DNA from 3 places in the Shuttleworthella sp. genome. Region 3 is predicted to be linked to each of the others. Evidence: predicted binding sites of a transcription regulator. Region 3 holds the regulator's gene; each other region holds the start of a gene.

Region 1 (2,274 bases), on a different contig from region 3:
TGCATGGTCTTGGACTCCTCGATGGTGATGACGCCGTCATTAGAGACCTTCTCCATGGCGTCCGCAACCATCTCTCCGACCTGGTCGTCGGAAGCGGAAATGGCAGCAACCTTGGCGATCTGATCCTTGGAGGCAACCGGGGAAGACATCTCAACCAGAGCGTCTGCGGCTACATTGGTCGCCTTTTTCATACCCTTTCTCAAGACGATGGGGTTGGCTCCGGCAGCCAGATTCCGGATGCCGGCATGAATCATAGCCTGTGCCAGCACGGTTGCGGTTGTGGTTCCGTCGCCTGCGACATCATTGGTCTTGGTGGCAACCTCCTTCACCAGCTGGGCACCCATATTCTCAAACCGGTCCTCAAGTTCGATCTCCTTGGCAATGGAGACACCGTCATTGGTGATCAGCGGTGCACCGTAGGACTTGTCCAGGACGACATTGCGTCCCTTGGGTCCAAGAGTCACCCGGACGGTATCGGCCAGCTGGTCTACACCGGACTGCAGAGCCGCTCTGGCCTCTGCGCCAAACTTAATTTCTTTAGCCATTTTCTTACCTTCTTTCTATCGTTGACTCGAATAAGTGCAAAGGGAATCGATCACTCAACCACAGCCAGGATATCGTTCTGGCGAACAATCACGTACTCCTGTCCGTCCAGCTTTACCTCAGTGCCTGCGTACTTGGAATAGATTACCTTCTGACCCTCTTTCACCTGCATCTTGACTTCTTTGCCGTCGACAAGGCCGCCGGGTCCCACAGCAATGACCAGGGCCTCCTGGGGCTTCTCCTGGGATGCGGATGAGAGAAGAATACCGGAAGCGGTCTTCTCCTCCGCTTCAACCTGCTGCAGAACAACTCTGTCAGATAAGGGAACTAATTTCATGATTTAACCTCCTTGATGTCTATTTATTAGCACTCGTTAAAATAGAGTGCTAACTCATATGACTATATTAGTTTTTCACCCCGGTCACTGCAAGGGTAAATTTCTCGAAATCTGTGAATATTTTGTGAACAAGTGAGCAGATCCCGTCATCGCTTTACTCCCCGACTCGCCCGGCTTCCGATGTGAAGTCTGTTTAATACAACATTCGGATTGTGGGAGGAGGTCACGCCCGAGTCCTGGTCTGTCAGGATGTACATCTGGCGCAGCTGATCTGCCCTGCCGAGCTTTATGCCGGTCACACCGATTGCCGCCTTTTTCTTCTCGGGAATGTCGCTGACATGAATGCGGAGGAAGTAACTTCCCCTGGTCTCCATGACAAGTGTCTCTGATCCCCTCAGAGTCCCGACCGTAAGCAGCTCGTCATCCGGCCCCAGTTTGCTCGCGATCGACGTGTAACGGGATACGTCAAATTCCCCTCCGTCCACCTGCTTGATATAACCCTCTCTGGTCCCAAAGAGAATCTTGTGTCTCTTGACCTCTTCGAGAGCCTCCGCGAAGAGGATCTGCTCCCTGGAGGAGTCGTACTTGGACAGGTTGTCGATGGGGATTCCCTTATCTCGGAACTTTCCGGCCGGTATATCAAGGACCTTGATCAGGTGCAGCTGACCGGTCGAGCCAAAGACCGCCAGCCGATCCAGATTGGAACAGTGGATGACGTACTTGTTCTCCTTGTCGGCAGCCTCCCGGTTCCTGTCATAGGTGGCAAGATCAACGGCCTTGACATAGCCGAACCGGTCCATGAGGACAACCATCTCCTGCTCTTCAATGGGCCTCTCCTCAACCACAGCCTCCGCCACATTGGCAATGACGGTTTTTCTCTCGCGGCCGAACTCCCTCTTTAAGTCTTTTAAGTCTTTGATTATCACCCTGGCCATCTGGGCCCTGTGCTCCAGAATATCCGTATAATTCTGGATATTTTGCATGGTCTTCTCGTAGTCGCTCCGCAGCTGGTCTATCTCAAGACCGATCAGGCGGTACATGCGCATCTGCAGGATGGCATCCGCCTGCCGACCTGTAAAGTGCAGAAGTCTCGCCTCCCTCTCGGACCGGTCGCTCTTAAATCGGATCCCCTCGGTGATCCCTTCCACCAGACAGGCCTTGGCCATTTTGACATCCTTGGAGCCTCTTAAGATCTCGATAATCAGGTCAATGACATCGACCGCCTTGATCAGTCCCTCCTGGATTTCCTTCTTCTCCCTCTCCTTTTTGAGCAGGGTGCTGTACTTGCGGGTTGCAAGCTCATATTGGAAATCCACATGATGACGGATTATGGGAACAATCCCCATGGTCTCCGGCTTTCCGTCTGCGACCGCCAGCATATTGACCCCGAAGCT
Region 2 (2,274 bases), on a different contig from region 3:
AGACAGCCGTACTTGATGAAGGGGGCGATGTCCTCCCAGTACTTCTCATAATTTTCCCGGTCCGTCTTGCAGAGACCGGACAGCTTGTCCGCAACCTTCTTGGAGATGTAATCGGCGATCTTGCGTACAAAGCCGTCGTTCTGCAGGGCAGAGCGGGAGACGTTGAGGGGGAGGTCCGGACAGTCGATCACACCCTTTAGGAGGAGGAGATACTCCGGGATGACCTCCTTGATATTGTCTGCGACAAAGACCTGATTGTTGTAGAGCTTGATCGTCCCCTCGATGGATTCGTACTCGCTGTTGATGCGGGGGAAGTAGAGGATGCCCTTGAGGTTGAAGGGGTAGTCCATGTTGAGATGAATCCAGAAGAGGGGCTCCTTGTAATCCATGAAGACTTTGCGGTAGAAGGCGCGGTACTCCTCATCACTGCAGTCGGACGGAGTTTTCGCCCAGAGGGGATTGGTGTCATTGAGGGGGACGGGCCGCTTGACGATCTTGCGCCGGTCTCTGGCGGGAGAGACTTCCACGGTCTCCTTGCTTCCGTCCTCCTTCTCCTTCTCCTCGTACTTGGCATCCTCATGGATCTCCTCAACGACCTGATCGGTCTCCAGGAGATCAGAGGCATCGATGGTCTCATACTCCTCGGGGGCATTGGCCTTGTTCAGGTAGATCTCCGTGGGCATGAAGGAGCAGTACTTCTCGATCACCTCACGAACCTTGTACTCGTTGGAGAATTCCAGACAGTCCTCATTCAAGTGCAGAGTGACCCTGGTGCCGACCTGCGAATAATCACCGTCCTCCATCCGGTACCGGGTGCCGCCGTCGCAGATCCAGTGAACCGGATCTGCCCCCTCCTGGCAGGACAGGGAGTCAATCTCCACCCGGTCTGCGACCATGAAGGCGGAGTAGAAGCCAAGGCCGAAATGCCCGATGATCTGGTCCTCGGAAGTCTTGTCCTTATACTTGTTGAGGAAATCCGTCGCACCGGAGAAGGCGATCTGGTTGATGTACTTGTCCAGCTCGTCAGCCGTCATGCCGATCCCGTTGTCCACAAAGACCAGGGTCTTGTCCTCCGGATTGACAGTGACCTGTATTCTCGCCTTGTAGTCCAAGGGGAGAGAGACCTCTCCCATAATATCCAGCTTGTGCAGCTTGGAAATCGCATCGCAGCCATTGGAGATCAGCTCGCGGATGAAGATATCGTGATCCTCATAGAGCCACTTCTTGATGACCGGAAAGATGTTTTCGGATGAAATGGATAAAGAACCTTCTTTTGAACTCATAAATCAATACGCTCCTTAAAATCGTTTTATGAACCGAAGGGAAGAGAGGGATGACCTCCCTCCGACCTACGGTTCCTATTTTAGGTTTCTGATTTTTGCTTGTCAATAGCACTCAAATGAAGAGAGTGCTAGTATCTTCATGCCAAGAGCGGGAAGACCGATCAGGCCATTTTTTTCTCCGCTTCCAGTTCTCTAGCCAGGTTCTTATTGGCCGTGGCCAGCATCAGCTTGATCCGGTTGAGCTGGTTGACCTCAGAGGCGCCGGGATCATAGTCGATGGCGGAGATATTGGCATCGGGGTGGAGCTGACGGATCTTCTTGATGACGCCCTTGCCCACGATGTGGTTGGGCAGGCAGCCGAAGGGCTGGATGCAGATGACGTTCTTGCAGTTGTCATGTACCAGTTCGAGCATCTCCCCGGTCAGGAACCAGCCCTCGCCGGTCTGGTTGCCCAGAGATACGATTTCTCTCGTCCGGTCGGCAGTCTCCTCGATGTGGGCGGGAGGGGTGAAACGGTTGGACTTCTCGAATTCCTGCCGGGCCGTCTTACGGAGCCACTCGAAGAATTTGATTCCCATGTTGCCCATTCTGGCGGACTTCTGCGAAAAGCCGAGGTTCTCAGCCTTGAAGTTGGTGTTGTAGAAGCAGTAGAGGAGGAAGTCAGTCAGGTCCGGCACGACTGCCTCCGCACCCTCATGCTCAAGAACGGACACCAGGTCATTGTTGGCGACGGGATGGTACTTGACCAGGATCTCGCCGACAATGCCGACGCGGGGCTTTCGCATGTCCTCATGGATGGGGAGCTCGTCGAAATCCCGGATGATCTGACGGCACATCTGCTTGTACCTGCGGTGGGAGAGAAGCTTCTTATCCGAACCGACAAAGTCCTTCACCTTCTTGGCCCAGCTCTCATGGAGGGCATTGGCGGAACCGGGGACCAGCTCATAGGGGCGGACCCGGTAGAGACAGCGGAGGAATATATCGCCGAACA
Region 3 (2,274 bases):
CCTCCGGCAGGGTACACAAGCCGCGCTCGAAATTATCGACCACGGGAAGAATCTTCTCGATGATGGATGAGGCTCCAAGCTCGAAGCTCTTGCTCTTCTCCTTCTCCGTCCGCTTGCGGAAATTATCAAACTCCGCCATCTGACGGGCGATCCGGTCCGTCAGGTCTGCAATCTTTTCATCCTTCGGATCCTTCTTCCCTGGAAGGGCTTCCTCATTCGCAGAATCTTCCTGCTCTCGATCATCCGGATCCTGTGTATCATTAGCTTCTACCGTCTCCTCCTGATGAGAATCCGCTTCTGCCTCGGCCCCGGGGATTTCCTCTTCCCCGGTCGGATGCGCTTCATCCGTCCCGGTCGAATTCAGATCCGCCTGCCTTCTCGCCTCTTCTCTGGCCTCTCTTACGGCTTCTTGCACAGCCTCCTGCGTGCTGCTTTCTGGAGTCTTCATCTCTTCAGCCAAAAAAATTACCACCTTTCTCGAGCTTGCGCTCCGGGATTTTGTTTCAATTAGCACTCATTCATGTCGAGTGCTAATATCTTCATGCACTAAGATAACACCGGGCTCGGATCATGTCAACTCATATTTGCAAAAAATATTCACAAAACAAGTGCAAAAATCCGCAGCTGCCCTGTCTGTTTCCACAGGCAGAGAAACTGCGGCTTCCGGTAAGCGCGACGGGGTCAGCTGCGAGCCTCATCCATTATTTCAGACAGCTTGCTCTTGAGCTCCTTGAGACTGCCCATGACCTTGGCGTAATCCATCCGCTTGGGTCCCACGATACCGATTGTTCCCCTGACTCCGTCTCCCAGATCGTAGTTGGCTGTGACCACAGAACAGTCCGGCATATTTTCCATGGGGGATTCACTCCCGATATAGACCTGGATTCCGGTCGCGTTCGGGTTATTCAGGCTCTGTTCCTGCACGTCGTTAATCAGCTCCGCCAGCTGTCCCTTCTCCTCAAATGTAGAGATAAAGGTGGAAGCTTTCTGGCGATCGGACAGTTCCGGGTACTTGAATATATTGGTTGCCCCTGATGTATAGATCTCAAGTCCATCGTCCTCCCGCAGGGTCTCCGGAATGGTCTTTAGAACCTCTGCCACGATATCCTCGTGGATCCCCGCCTCCTCCTGGAGCTTGGAGATGGTTGTCAGGTTAATCTCCTGCGCGGTGAGCCCGTTTAAGCTGTTGTTGAGCAGCATATTGAGTTTGAGAAGGTTCTCTCCGCTCAGGACACTCTCGACCTCGATCAGGCGGCTCTTGACCATGTTGCCCCCCATCATGATGACCGCCAGAATCTGATGGTCATTGACCTGGGAGAGCTGAAGGAACTTGATCCGGTTCCTGCTCATGGCGGGAGCGGAGATCAGGGATGTGTACTGGGTGGTCTTGGCCAGGAACCTGGCGACCTGCTGCAGAACCTTGTCCATCTTCTCTGTCTTCTGAATGACAAAATCCTTGAGCTCCAGGACTTCCTGATCCTTCTCCGCCAGAAGATGGTCTACATAGAATCGGTAGCCCCGGTCGGTCGGAATGCGGCCGGCCGAACTGTGCGGGCGAAGAATATATCCCATCTCCTCCAGGTCACTCATCTCATTGCGGATGGTGGCGGAGCTTAGGGTCACGCCCTCCAGCTTTGAAATTGTCCTGGAACCGACCGGCTCCCCGGACTCCAGATAGTTCTGAATAATGGCGTTTAGGATCTTGGACTTACGCTCGGAAAGCTCCTCACCCATCTGCTTGGAATCAGCCATGGCTTACTCCTCTCCTCCGGCATCAGCAGTCATCATGCTTGAGTGCTATAACTGTTCTTCATTGTAAAGTTGGCCCCTTCTCCTGTCAACACAGGTCGGCCTGTCCTCTTTGCCCGCTTACTGCAGGCCCTCTCTGTCAGGGCAGGTACTCGGCCAGGACGACATTGGAGATGTCGATGCCCCTTTTCGTCAGAGCGATCTGCCCGCCTTCTCTCCGTACCAGTCCTCTCCTTCTCTGGCTCTCTATGACGGGTCCGAAGACGCTGTCGATCGCAAGACCGAATGCATCCAGAAAATCCGCCTCACGAATTCCTCCCGTCTTGCGCAGACCCAGAAAGAGAAATTCTTCCATGGCCTCGCGGCAGGTCAGCTTCTGAATGGTCTTTGGATCAATCCACGGGGCGTCCGCCAGGATCTCGTCCGGGCCCTCCTGCCTGCTTGGGTCATAGGCCTCCCAGAGCTCAATATAATGGTCTGTCTCCTTGATGTTGGAGAAGCGGATATTGGGATAAGCTGGGGTTC

The links. Region 3 encodes HrcA, which represses chaperone genes, less so after heat shock. Its sites were predicted from a motif close to TGTTAGCACTCNNNNNNNNNGAGTGCTAACA; they were not measured.
Region 1: the regulator HrcA is predicted to act here: its motif matches at 905-935, upstream of ACO5R6_RS00435 (co-chaperone GroES).
Region 2: the regulator HrcA is predicted to act here: its motif matches at 1,387-1,417, upstream of htpG (molecular chaperone HtpG).

What each region holds. Positions count from the first base shown of each region.
Region 1 is NZ_DBHIDN010000001.1:93,160-95,433, forward strand. It holds gene groL (chaperonin GroEL) at 1-545, opposite strand, end outside; gene ACO5R6_RS00435 (co-chaperone GroES) at 596-880, opposite strand; gene ACO5R6_RS00440 (DNA gyrase/topoisomerase IV subunit A) at 1,027-2,274, opposite strand, start outside.
Region 2 is NZ_DBHIDN010000015.1:35,470-37,743, reverse strand. It holds gene htpG (molecular chaperone HtpG) at 1-1,283, opposite strand, end outside; gene ACO5R6_RS05220 (acyl-CoA dehydratase activase-related protein) at 1,445-2,274, opposite strand, start outside.
Region 3 is NZ_DBHIDN010000003.1:80,993-83,266, forward strand. It holds gene grpE (nucleotide exchange factor GrpE) at 1-448, opposite strand, end outside; gene hrcA (heat-inducible transcriptional repressor HrcA) at 682-1,752, opposite strand; gene hemW (radical SAM family heme chaperone HemW) at 1,889-2,274, opposite strand, start outside.